4 regions of the Lachnoclostridium phytofermentans ISDg genome follow, and region 3 is predicted to be linked to each of the others. Evidence: predicted binding sites of a transcription regulator. Region 3 holds the regulator's gene; each other region holds the start of a gene.
The links. Region 3 encodes Rex, which represses fermentation and respiration genes when NADH is low (regulators of the CRP and FNR family bind a similar motif). Its sites were predicted from a motif close to ATTGTTAANTANTTAACAAT; they were not measured.

Region 1 (3,220 bases), 770 kb from region 3:
GAACAGGGAGTATTTAGTACGCTTATAAAACTACCACTGAGATTGGTTCGAGTTGAGAGCGAAGAAACGGAAGTTAAGAAAGTAGAGATAGATAAAAAGGAAATACAAAGTACATATGATAATACACCACCGCTTCTAATCCTTTTTGAAAAGAAAACATTTATACTCTTAGAACAAGAGGAAGTATTTCATAGATTAAGGCGATTGCGGACGAATGCCTGGCCGGTAGTGATATGGATAAAAAAAGGGGTAGATTATGAGTTATTTCAGAAGCAATATGGAAGCATATTACGTACGTTAGGTGATTCCCAAGTTTAAAATGCTTTCTAAATCTAGATTTAGTAATTATATATTAATTCCACAGTTATTAAAAAGAACATACGGGTAGGATTTTGGAATGTGAGTTAACATTCTGAAATTACCCTGTATGTTCTTTTTTGTCTTAATAATAAATCGGCCGATTTCCACTAATCGTGTCATTAATGGAATGCTTTAGCCATTCCACCGCTTTTTCAGTTTTCCGCTCTGTAATGTAATCGCATAGGATTTCAGTATTTTTATGAAGTGCTTCTAAGCCATAGAGACAGACAAAACGTTCCCACAAAAATAGTACAGGAATCTTAAACGAAGAAAAGATTAATGGCATTAAGGTATTACCGGATAGATAAGCTAGCTCATGCTGAAAATGAAAGGCGATTTCGCTTGCAGCTTCTGGTGACTTTGCTTCACCCAACTGCTTCACATAATCTTTTAATCTTAAAATGTCTTCCTCTGTAATCTTTGGAATGCAGTGTTCTACTGCAAGGGTGTCCAAAGCAATTCTTAGTTCTAAAATCGAGCGAACTTCTCCATCACGTAAGACTCCTCCATTATAATTCAAAATAGAAATCAAGGTTTCAAGAGTACCGTTTCTGCGATAATCAGCAACAAAGGTGCCTACTCTTGGTTTTATAGTTAAAAATCCTTTCCGTCCAAGTTCGGCAATACCAGCATTGACTACCGCACGGCTAACTTGCATGGATTGAGCCAAATCTCTTTCTGGTGGGAGTTTTTCACCGATAGGTAATTTCCCGGATAATATCATTTTTTCTAATTCATGTATAAACAATTCCTTTAAGGAGGGAGCACTAAGTTTTGTAAATTCCATAGGTGGTTTCCTTTCTTATAGATTGGCTGTGGTTCAGTCACATACCATAACTGATTATATAGAAAATTAAGGTAAAATACAAGTGCAAAATATATAAAAGATTAGAAAATGCGAGTTTAATTTAGGTAAATATTGACTATAAAATGTAAATATGTTAAGATTTTATCAAATCTTTGATACTGTGGTATGACCAGAAAAGATGAGGGGATAGGGAATGGTCCATCAGTTACATTGATGTAAATTTAAATTGCGTATAAAGCAAAGGAGGAACTAAAAGTGTTTACGTTCAATTATGGAAGTGGGGCAACAGCATTATCTGTGTGGCTCGTCTGGATTCTAGTATTTGTGTTGTTATTTGCACTTAATGAATTTACCAGAAGATCCACAGTGGGAGGGTTTGTCTGTTTTATCGTTTTGCCAATCGTTCTATCGGTTCTATGGTTTACTGTATTAAGTGATACTACATATACAGACTGGTTCCATTTAGCCAAGGTATATTCCGCAACAGCAGGATGTATAGGTTTTTGGTGCATTCGTAATCTACATGGAACAAACAAAAAGACAGGTAAGGAATGGAGGTTGGCAAACAATCGTATTGCGTTATGTTTTCCACCACTAATCCTAGCAATTAATATTTTAGAAGCAGTGGCAAGAGATATTGAAATTGGACTTCAGTATTCAAAAGGCGGTATTCTAACAGATGGTTCTATGTATGTTTTAGGTGGACCTTGGAACTTCATGAATGCAGCTGCGGGTATACTAAATATCATAACAATCACTGGATGGGTTGGCATCTGTATTCGTAAGAAAACAAAGACGGATAAAAGCCAAGACATGTTATGGCCAGATATGATGTGGTTTTGGATTATCGCCTATGATTTATGGAATTTTGCTTATACATATAACTGTTTGCCAGGTCATGCTTGGTATTGTGGATTTGCATTATTATTGGCACCAACCGTATGTGCTTTCACACTAGGAAAAGGTGCATGGTTACAGCACCGCGCTCATACCCTGGCATTATGGTGTATGTTTGCACAGACAGTACCAGCATTTATCGATAAAGGTAGATTTGCAGTATCTTCGACCTACAATAGGGGAGCATTGTTTATTTGGAGTTTTGCAGCATTAGCTGTAAATATTGCGGTTGCAATCTTTATGATTTACCGCGCAAGAAAGACTAAGAGACATCCATACAAACAAGAATTGTATGTTGATATGAAGAAATTTCAGGAAGTGAAAGTGCTTGCTGATCCATCTACAGTAAACTAAGTATAGAAAACTATAGGAGATAGAGAATTAGCAAGCTTGTGTTTGCGCTGCAACCACAAGCTTGCTCTACATAAAAAGCAGCGCAGAAATGAGGTAACTTATGAAAGAATTTAAGATACTTGAAATTAAGCAAAGCGTGTTTGAAGATAATAATAAGGATGCAAATCTTCTTCGTGAGGAGTTAAAGCAAAAGGGAGTATTTTTACTCAATTTAATGTCTTCTCCAGGAGCAGGTAAGACTAGTACCTTAAAAAAGACAATTTCAATGTTAAAAGAGGAGATGCACATTGGAGTTTTGGAGGCGGACATTGACTCTGATGTGGATGCAAAAACTATTGCTGAAACAGGTGTTAAGGTAATTCAGTTACATACTGGTGGGATGTGTCATCTTGATGCAGATATGACAAGACAGGGGCTTCTCGGACTTGATACTTCAGGGCTAGACCTTGCTATCTTAGAAAATGTTGGAAACTTAGTCTGCCCTGCAGAATTTGATACAGGCTCTAGTAAGAATGCTATGATACTTAGTATTCCAGAAGGGGATGATAAACCTCTGAAATATCCATTGATGTTCTCTATTGTGGATGTGTTATTAATAAATAAAATGGATGTGTTAGAACATTTTGATTTTGACTTAGAAGCTTGTATGGAACGTGTAAGAAAAATAAACCCAGACATTAAGATTATTCCGATATCGGCTAGAACTGGTGAAGGAATTGAGATTTTCGCGGATTGGTTACGAACAGAAGTTAAGAAGTGGAAGGAAGTAGATTGAAAAATAAAAATTTTCAACCAGCGCAA
Region 2 (3,220 bases), 2.3 Mb from region 3:
CCTGGTGCTAATGGTTCACCCTTCTTACGTCCGTCTGGAGTATTACCTGTCTTCTTTCCATAAACTACATTAGAAGTTATCGTTAAGATTGACATCGTTGGGTATCCATCACGATAAGTATGATGCTTGCGAATCATGTTCATAAAGTCATGCACTAACTGTACAGCGATATCGTCTACACGATCATCATTGTTGCCGTACTTTGGATAATCACCTTCAATTTCGTAATCGGTTACAACGCCATTCTCATCACGAATTACTTTTACCTTAGCATACTTAATTGCACTTAAAGAGTCCGCTACAACAGAAAGACCCGCAATACCAGTTGCAAAGTAACGTTTTACTTCACGATCATGAAGTGCCATTTGAATTCTTTCATAGCTATATTTATCATGCATGTAGTGGATTACATTTAAAGTATTCACATAAAGTTCTGCTAGCCACTCCATCATATCTTTGTATTTCGACATTACGTCCTCATAATTAAGGTATTCACCCTCAACTGGACGGTACTTTGGACCAACCTGAATTTTAAGAACTTCATCTACACCACCATTGATTGCGTAAAGAAGACACTTAGCAAGATTTGCACGTGCTCCAAAGAACTGCATCTCTTTACCAATTTTCATAGAGGATACACAACAAGCAATTGCATAATCATCACCATGAGTTGGACGCATGATATCATCATTTTCGTATTGAATAGAGGATGACTTAATTGACATCTTAGCACAGTACTCTTTAAATAATCTTGGTAATCTAGTTGACCATAGAACTGTCATGTTTGGTTCTGGAGCAGTTCCAAGGTTGTCTAACGTATGAAGGTAACGGAAGGATGTCTTTGTTACCATATGGCGTCCATCTGTACCAATCCCAGCGATACTTTCTGTTACCCAAGTAGGGTCACCGGAGAATAAGGCATTGTATTCTGGAGTTCTTGCAAACTTCACTAGACGAAGTTTCATAATAAAATGATCGATATACTCTTGTGCTTCTTTTTCTGTGATAACACCATTATCTAAATCTCTCTGGATATAAATATCAAGGAATGTAGAAGTACGGCCTAAGCTCATTGCAGCACCGTTTTGCTCTTTTACCGCTGCAAGATATCCAAAGTAAAGCCACTGAATTGCTTCCTTTGCATTTATTGCTGGCTTCGTAATATCGTAACCATAGATTTCACCAAGCTTCGCTAATTCTTTTAATGCACGAATTTGTTCTGCTAATTCTTCTCTTAAGCGAATATTATCACTAGTCATTCTCTTTAAGGAAGTTGTAAGTTGTTCTTTCTTGTCTTCAATAAGTAAATCAGTACCGTAAAGTGCCACTCGACGGTAATCGCCAATAATTCTACCTCTACCATAAGCATCAGGCAAACCAGTAATGATTGCTGATTTTCTAGCGAGCTTCATTTCGTCAGTGTATGCATCAAATACACCTTGATTATGTGTCTTGCGGTAGTCTGTAAAAATACGTGCTACCTCTTCGTCTACCTCATATCCATATTCATGGCAAGCACTCTGTGCCATACGAATACCACCAAAGACCTGTAGTGATCTCTTAAATGGCTTATCGGTCTGAAAACCAACAATTGTTTCAATATCTTTATCTAAATAACCAGGACCGTGAGAAACAATAGTAGATACTATCTTGGTGTCCATATCAAGGACTCCACCTTTCTCACTTTCCTGCTTTGAAAGCTCCATAACCTGGGCCCATAGTTTATTGGTGGCTTCGGTTGGACCTGCTAAAAAGGATTCATCACCATCATACATTGTGTAATTGTTCTGTATGAAGTCTCGAACATTTACTGAAGTGATCCATCTACCTTGTTTAAAACCTTCCCATTCCTGTTTCATAACTGAAGTCATCATTATCCCTCCTTACGCTGTTACAGCTGTGTGGATAAACACGAGAGCAAGCAATATTTTACAAAAAGCTTGACCAGTAAACCACAACATATTGATTTGTTGTTAAATAATAGACAATATATTGTAAAAAAATCTATTTTGTGTTCTTCGAAATCATTATACACAAAATAGCAATGATTATCAATATTGAAAAATATAGAAAATAGAATACTATTATTCTATCGGATTATACTAATATACCAAAAACAAATATTTATTCATGAAAAATGGCAACTCTTTTGGGTTGAGTACTGTATTTTCCTGTGCTATAATATTCATGTTTGAGTTTTATAGCCCCATATTGTTGTAATTTTAGAAATGTTTTCATTTAAGGAAAAAGATCAAATATCATGCTTTATCTTGTTCATAACAAAGAAAGAATAACTACGCTTGCTTTTCTTGTTTAAAACTTAAGAAAAATGACTAGCTTGCTTTTCTTATTCAAAACTTAAGAGAAAATAGCATAACTTGCTTCTTATGAAGACATTTAAAACAGAAAGTGCTTATCTTTCAGCCTTTCTGATGAATAACAAGAGGATAGCAATCAACATGCTATCTCTATTCCATTAAAATTGGGATTTACTTCTCTTGCCAAAATAAAAAAGTATTAGGATAAATTAAAGAAGGGACGGTACCACATGAAAGTCGGATTTGACAATCAAAAGTATTTAAAGATGCAATCGGAGCATATTCGGGAAAGGATCAGTAAGTTTGATAACAAACTTTATTTGGAGTTTGGAGGTAAACTATTTGATGATTATCACGCATCCCGCGTATTACCAGGTTTTGAACCAGACAGTAAACTAAAGATGCTTCTGGAACTAAAAGATCAAGCAGAGATTGTAATCGTAATTAGTGCCATTGATATAGAGAAGAGTAAGGTTCGAGGAGACTTAGGAATTACTTACGATTCGGATGTACTCCGACTTATTGACGCTTTCCAGAGCAAGGGATTATATGTTGGCAGTGTAACTATCACTCAGTATTCTGGTCAAAGCAGTGCGGATCTTTTTAAATCAAAACTAGAAGCATTGGGAGTTAAAGTGTACCTTCACTATATTATCCCCGGGTATCCAAACAATATTTCACTGATATTAAGTGAAGATGGTTATGGTAAAAATGAATTCATTCAAACAACAAGACCACTTGTAGTAATTACAGCTCCAGGTCCTGGAAGCGGTAAGATGGCTACTTGTCTTTCTCAACTCTATCATGAGCACAAACGCGGCGTACGTGCTGGTTACGCTAAATTCGAGACTTTCCCAATCTGGAACCTTTCCTTAAAACATCCAGTTAATGTTGCATATGAA
Region 3 (3,220 bases):
ATAACCCTAAATTTTTCGCAATCTTCCACTGTTCTCTACATTCTTTCGAAAACTTTTCCATTTCACCGATGATTCCGATGGTTACGTGATACCCCCATAAATGCAAAATGCGAGCAGCTGCAATCCCATCACCGCCATTGTTGCCGGTTCCGCAAACCGCGATGATCTTATCGGTCGGTTTTGCATGTTCTCTGACTTGTTCCGCCACATAAAGTGCTGCACGCTCCATGAGAACCATTGCTGGAATTCCAATCTGCTCGATTGTTTTCTTATCTAAGTTTTTCATTTGCACCGCATCTAGTGCATACCGCATAACTAACCGCCTCCTACTCCCGGATAATCTCACCTATTACATAGGCACTAACTAATTCCTTCGTATTTGTTATAGAGACATGAATCCTCTCGACATTATGTTCCTTCGCTAAAATTTCTGCATTTCCATATAAATTTACATAAGGTTTCCCAAGATTATCGCGTAGTACTTCAATCTCATTTGGTGCAATCGCACGAAAACCTGTTCCAAACATTTTTACAACTGCTTCTTTTACAGCAAAATTCGAAGCTGCCTTTCGTATATCCGAAAGAAGCAGCTTCTGTTCCTGCTCCGTATAAATCTTCGTAAGAAATGTTTTCCGTTCGCAAGCTTTCACTACACGGTTAATTTCTATCATATCCGTGCCAATTCCAAAAATCATGGTAAGAAACTCCACTCTAATTCATTATAGTAAATCTTGTTCTTCGTCAATCTTACGCATCATCTCAGTCCCTAGCATGTCATAGAGATATGTATAAGTTCCACGATAATCTTTCTCGATTTCAAGTTTTTGCTTTTTTAAATTTCGCAGCTTTACCTCAGTTTCCCTGATTTCATCTTCTAAGGATTTTTTTCTTAAATTCTTTTCAAATATGTTACCATAGCAACTCTGTAAACTCTCAACCATCAATTCTTCATTTTTTGCAGCTATTTCACCTGGTAGTTTTTCGAGACTGTCCTCTGCAATCAATAACTTTTGATTGATATCTTCAATAAGTTTTTGATTTTTAGCTAATTTTCTTTCTTTTAGCCTACCAATCGGTGTATGATCAACTTCCATGTTATCCATTATTTCCTGCATCAGTTGAGACTTATATCGTTTCAATCCTTTGATGTCATCTAAGACTCTGCTCTGATCCTTCATCAATTCGACAAGTTCATCCCTTAACCTTCGTTGTACTCCAGACATCTTTTCCTCAGGGAATAAGTTGATAAAGCGTTCATCAAGTGTTACTATTGGAATCTTTCGATTTCGAAAGATTTGACGAAGACTCATTTCAGAGAATACTTTACTCCGATTTATTTTTCTTGGTTCCATCCTTGAAGGTTCCACATAACTTGATACTTTCACATTCTCAAACTCAAGATCGAAGTCTTCATCTAAATCATCCAAATCGCTTAAAGATTTCGTCTTTGGTTCCGACTTGTCGCCAAAACGTTTTCCTAATCTCAAATACTCTCCCCCGATTCTTCTGCCGCTTTTAAATTATACGACAGTCTCATAAGGCTTTCTGCCAAGTGAACATTTTCAACCATAACATCTTTTGGTAAATTTAGATCTGTTGGTGCAAAATTCCATATTGCATGAATACCAAGGCTAACTAAATCTGCCGCCACCTGCGGTGCTTTTGCTTTTGGTATCGTTAGTGCTGCTATATTCACAGTATTTGTTTTCATAAATTCTTCTAGTTCATCAATTAAACGGATTTCAATTCCACGGATGGATATTCCTATCAATCTAGGATTAACATCAAATATCCCACAGATATAAAATCCTCTTCTCTCAAAATCTGTATAATTTGCAAGCGCTTGTCCTAAATTACCTGCTCCAATAATAATAACATTATATTTCTTATCCAGACCAAGTATTTTACCAATCTCGGTATAAAGATATTCTACATTATAACCATATCCTTGTTGACCAAAACCGCCAAAGTTATTTAGATCCTGACGAATCTGTGATGCTGTAACATTCATCTTTTCGCTTAACTCTTTCGAAGAGATACGCACAACATCATTCTCTAATAATTCTCCAAGATAACGATAGTATCTTGGAAGACGCTTGATAACTGCTGATGAAATTGTTTTATCGTACATGCTAACCCTCCATCTTTCCTTCCAGGTTGTCCTATTCTTATACCCCAAATCTATAAGATTGTAACCCTGGTATTACAACAGACTATACACAGATAGGATGTGTTCTTATTATAAATATTATAGTAAATTGTGAATAACCTGTCAATGATTTGACGTAGGATACTACGTATGTTAGAATATTCTACAGTTAATATGCACCTGCGATACACTTCTATTCATAGAATTTGCAGGTGTTAAGAAAGTGTGAAGAAATATTGTCTTCTTATCATGCAAAATGAAATACTTATAAACTTCATTTTGCTTTTTTATTCACAAGGAAAAGTTCGGAAATCGTACTTTTTCATTAATCGGATTGGCGGTGCAAAGTGCGCACCTTTTATCAGAAGTTTAAAAAGCAAACTTCTGATAAGTTATATTATCGGAACAAAAACATGTTCCAATAATCGGATTGACGGTGCAAAGTGCGCACCTTTTATCAGAAGTTTATAAAGCAAACTTCTGATAAGTTATATTATTGTGAAGCTCTTATACAGCTTCCTTTCAGAAGTGTGAGGAAACATCATGATACTAGCATGTAAGAATATTAGTAAAAGCTTTGGAACGACTCCAATACTCGATAAAGTCGCTTTCCATGTAAATGAGCGTGAGAAAGTAGCTATCGTAGGAATTAATGGTGCAGGAAAGTCTACCTTAATAAAAATCATCATGGGTGAATTAACTGCCGATGAAGGAGAGATTATCTTTGCTAAAGGTGCAACTGTAGGATATCTTGCTCAACATCAGGACTTATCCACAGATAGTACCATTTATGAAGAAGTTTTAGCAATAAAATCAGATATAATTAAAATGGAAGAAACAATTCGCCGTCTTGAAATAGATATGAAATCAGCTACTGGCGCAGAATTAGAACGAATGCTTTCTTCCTACTCAAGACTAACACATGATTTTGAGTTAAAGAATGGATATGCCTACCAAAGTGAAGTAATTGGTGTACTAAAAGGTCTTGGCTTTACGGAGGAAGATTTTAACAAAAAAGTATCAACCCTTTCTGGTGGACAAAAAACACGTGTAGCTCTTGGTAAGCTTCTC
Region 4 (3,220 bases), 1.2 Mb from region 3:
ATAAATTTCTTTCTATAGTTTATGCAAAAATATCGAACGTATGTACGTTTATTATACCAGAACGTATGTTCTGTTGTAAAGTGGTATTCTATAACATTTTTATAGTAGATGCTATGAAATTGATATTGTCTAATAGGAAAATTTCAACATATATTAATGCTTGGGCAAACACCGGATTTATTATAGATAAATAGTAGAGTGAACGAATGAAACTACACTTTAAAAGAAGAGCGAAATTGATGTTAGGTCTATGAAAGCACAAGCCTTCTTTTTATGCTTGCCTATAATTCTAATTTTGGCAACTTTTGTATTGTTAGCAATTGTTTTATATAAATAACTGTATTTACGCATTAATATATATTAAAATATAAGAAAATACAGATACAAAGAAAAATAGTATATATCATTTTTAAGTCTTATGTGAAATTGAAAAAACAAAGAAACTATTTAAAATATCCTAGAGGTATAGGAAAAAGAAAGATATCGAACAATACTTTATATGTATTAGGAAGGAGAACAACTATGTGTGGGCGCTATTATGTAGATGAAGAAAGCAATGAAGAGTTACTTCGTATTATAAGAAATTTAGATCGACGTCTTCAGGGGGAGGGCATGCAGATACCTGACTCAAACGATGAGGGTACACACGTTCCAAGAAAGTTTAAAACTGGTGAAATTTATCCAACCAACACTGCTCCGATTATTGCGAGAAAAGAAGGAAACATCCTGCCTTATGCAATGACTTGGGGATATAAAGGTTTCGAGGGAAATAAAGTAATTATTAATGCACGTTGCGAAAGTGCATCAGAAAAAAGAATGTTTGCAAGCGATCTGGATTCTAGACGTATTGTAGTTCCTGCAAGTGGCTTTTATGAATGGGAGCATAGTGGTACCAAAACCAAATATTATTTTACCTCCAAGCAAGAAAAACCCCTTTATATGGCTGGCTTATCTCATCCCGATGAAGAGGAAGATCGCTTTGTTATTCTCACAACATCAGCAAATGAATCTATGAAAGACATTCATAATCGTATGCCTGTCTTATTAAAAGAAGATGAAATTGAAGGTTGGCTATCCTCCAGAGAAGAAGCAGTTTCTATCATGAAACGCATACCAGAACAATTGCATAGGACTAACACTTCCCCAAAAGAACCACAATTTGAACAACTTAGATTTCCATGGTAATGTTATCATGAAATTCACCATAAAGTGAGTTTATTTTTATTTTTCTTTGTTAGTTGTGTACATTGACAATTTTTTAACATTATTATAAAATGACGTTGAATCAAATAGCTTAATTTTTTTATGTAAGTTTGTTAAATATTTAACAGTGATAAATATACTTTAGATATTAAACTCTGTAATACAAACAAAACATCTTAGGAGGATAAGATTATGACGAAAAAAGTGGAATTACAGACAACTGGATTAGTAGACTCTCTCGAAGCATTAACAGCAAAATTTAGAGAGTTAAAAGAAGCACAAGAGCTCTTTGCTACCTACACTCAAGAGCAAGTAGATAAAATCTTCTTTGCTGCTGCCATGGCTGCCAATCAGCAACGTATTCCGTTAGCAAAGATGGCTGTAGAAGAAACGGGTATGGGTATTGTAGAAGATAAAGTAATTAAGAATCATTATGCTGCAGAGTATATTTACAATGCATACAAAGATACAAAAACATGTGGAGTGGTTGAAGAAGATCCTAGCTTCGGTATCAAAAAAATTGCAGAGCCAATCGGCGTAGTTGCAGCTGTAATCCCAACTACCAATCCTACCTCCACTGCTATCTTTAAAACATTACTTTGTTTAAAGACTCGTAACGCAATCATCATCAGCCCACATCCTCGTGCTAAGAACTGTACCATCGCAGCTGCTAAGGTAGTTTTAGATGCTGCAGTTGCTGCAGGTGCTCCTGCTGGTATAATTGGATGGATTGATGTTCCATCACTTGAATTAACCAATGAAGTTATGAAAAATGCAGACATCATCCTTGCAACTGGTGGACCTGGTATGGTAAAGGCTGCTTATTCTTCTGGTAAACCAGCACTTGGTGTTGGCGCAGGTAATACCCCTGTTATTATGGATGAAAGCTGCGATGTTCGCCTTGCAGTAAGCTCTATTATTCACTCTAAGACATTTGATAACGGTATGATTTGTGCTTCCGAGCAATCCGTAATTATTAGTGATAAGATTTATGAAGCTGCTAAGAAAGAATTCAAGGATCGTGGTTGCCACATCTGCTCCCCAGAAGAGACTCAGAAGCTTCGTGAAACAATCCTAATTAATGGTGCTCTTAACGCTAAAATTGTTGGACAAAGCGCTCATACGATTGCAAAGCTTGCAGGATTTGATGTAGCAGAAGCTGCTAAGATTTTAATTGGTGAAGTAGAATCCGTTGAACTAGAAGAACAATTTGCACACGAGAAACTTTCTCCAGTTCTTGCTATGTACAAATCAAAATCCTTTGATGATGCAGTAAGCAAAGCTGCTCGTCTTGTTGCAGATGGCGGTTATGGCCATACTTCTTCCATCTATATTAATGTAGGTACCGGACAAGAAAAGATTGCAAAGTTTTCTGATGCTATGAAGACTTGCCGTATTCTTGTAAATACACCATCCTCCCATGGTGGTATCGGTGACCTTTATAACTTTAAATTAGCTCCATCTCTTACTCTTGGTTGTGGCTCCTGGGGCGGTAACTCTGTATCAGAAAACGTAGGAGTAAAGCACTTAATCAACATTAAGACAGTTGCTGAGAGGAGAGAAAACATGCTTTGGTTTAGAGCACCTGAGAAAGTATACTTTAAGAAGGGTTGTTTACCAGTAGCCCTCGCAGAATTAAAAGATGTAATGAATAAAAAGAAAGTATTCATTGTAACCGATGCTTTCCTTTATAAAAATGGCTATACAAAATGTGTTACTGATCAGTTAGATGCTATGGGAATTCAGCATACTACTTACTATGATGTTGCTCCAGATCCATCTTTAGCTAGTGCTACAGAAGGTGCAGAAGCGATGAGACTCTTCGAGCCAGACTGTATTATCGCACTCGGTGGTGGTTCTGCAATGGATGCCGGAAAGATTATGTGGGTTATGTATGAACACCCTGAAGTAAACTTCCTTGACCTTGCAATGCGTTTCATGGATATTAGAAAGCGTGTTTACTCCTTCCCTAAGATGGGCGAAAAAGCTTACTTTATCGCAGTTCCAACTTCCTCCG

Region 1: the regulator Rex is predicted to act here: its motif matches at 1,298-1,317, upstream of CPHY_RS08125 (DUF5692 family protein).
Region 2: the regulator Rex is predicted to act here: its motif matches at 1,970-1,989, upstream of pflB (formate C-acetyltransferase).
Region 4: the regulator Rex is predicted to act here: its motif matches at 1,247-1,266, upstream of adhE (bifunctional acetaldehyde-CoA/alcohol dehydrogenase).

The regions. Positions count from the first base shown of each region.
Region 1 covers NC_010001.1:1,917,852-1,921,071, forward strand. The annotation lists gene CPHY_RS21930 (CD3324 family protein) at 1-318, shown strand, start outside; gene CPHY_RS08120 (FadR/GntR family transcriptional regulator) at 443-1,147, opposite strand; gene CPHY_RS08125 (DUF5692 family protein) at 1,424-2,419, shown strand; gene hypB (hydrogenase nickel incorporation protein HypB) at 2,520-3,194, shown strand.
Region 2 covers NC_010001.1:3,443,830-3,447,049, forward strand. The annotation lists gene pflB (formate C-acetyltransferase) at 1-1,859, opposite strand, end outside; gene CPHY_RS14580 (DUF1846 domain-containing protein) at 2,549-3,220, shown strand, end outside.
Region 3 covers NC_010001.1:1,152,182-1,155,401, reverse strand. The annotation lists gene CPHY_RS04820 (bifunctional ADP-dependent NAD(P)H-hydrate dehydratase/NAD(P)H-hydrate epimerase) at 1-313, opposite strand, end outside; gene acpS (holo-ACP synthase) at 327-695, opposite strand; gene CPHY_RS04810 (hypothetical protein) at 720-1,487, opposite strand; gene CPHY_RS04805 (redox-sensing transcriptional repressor Rex) at 1,484-2,131, opposite strand; gene abc-f (ribosomal protection-like ABC-F family protein) at 2,693-3,220, shown strand, end outside.
Region 4 covers NC_010001.1:4,820,280-4,823,499, forward strand. The annotation lists gene CPHY_RS20305 (SOS response-associated peptidase) at 523-1,185, shown strand; gene adhE (bifunctional acetaldehyde-CoA/alcohol dehydrogenase) at 1,396-3,220, shown strand, end outside.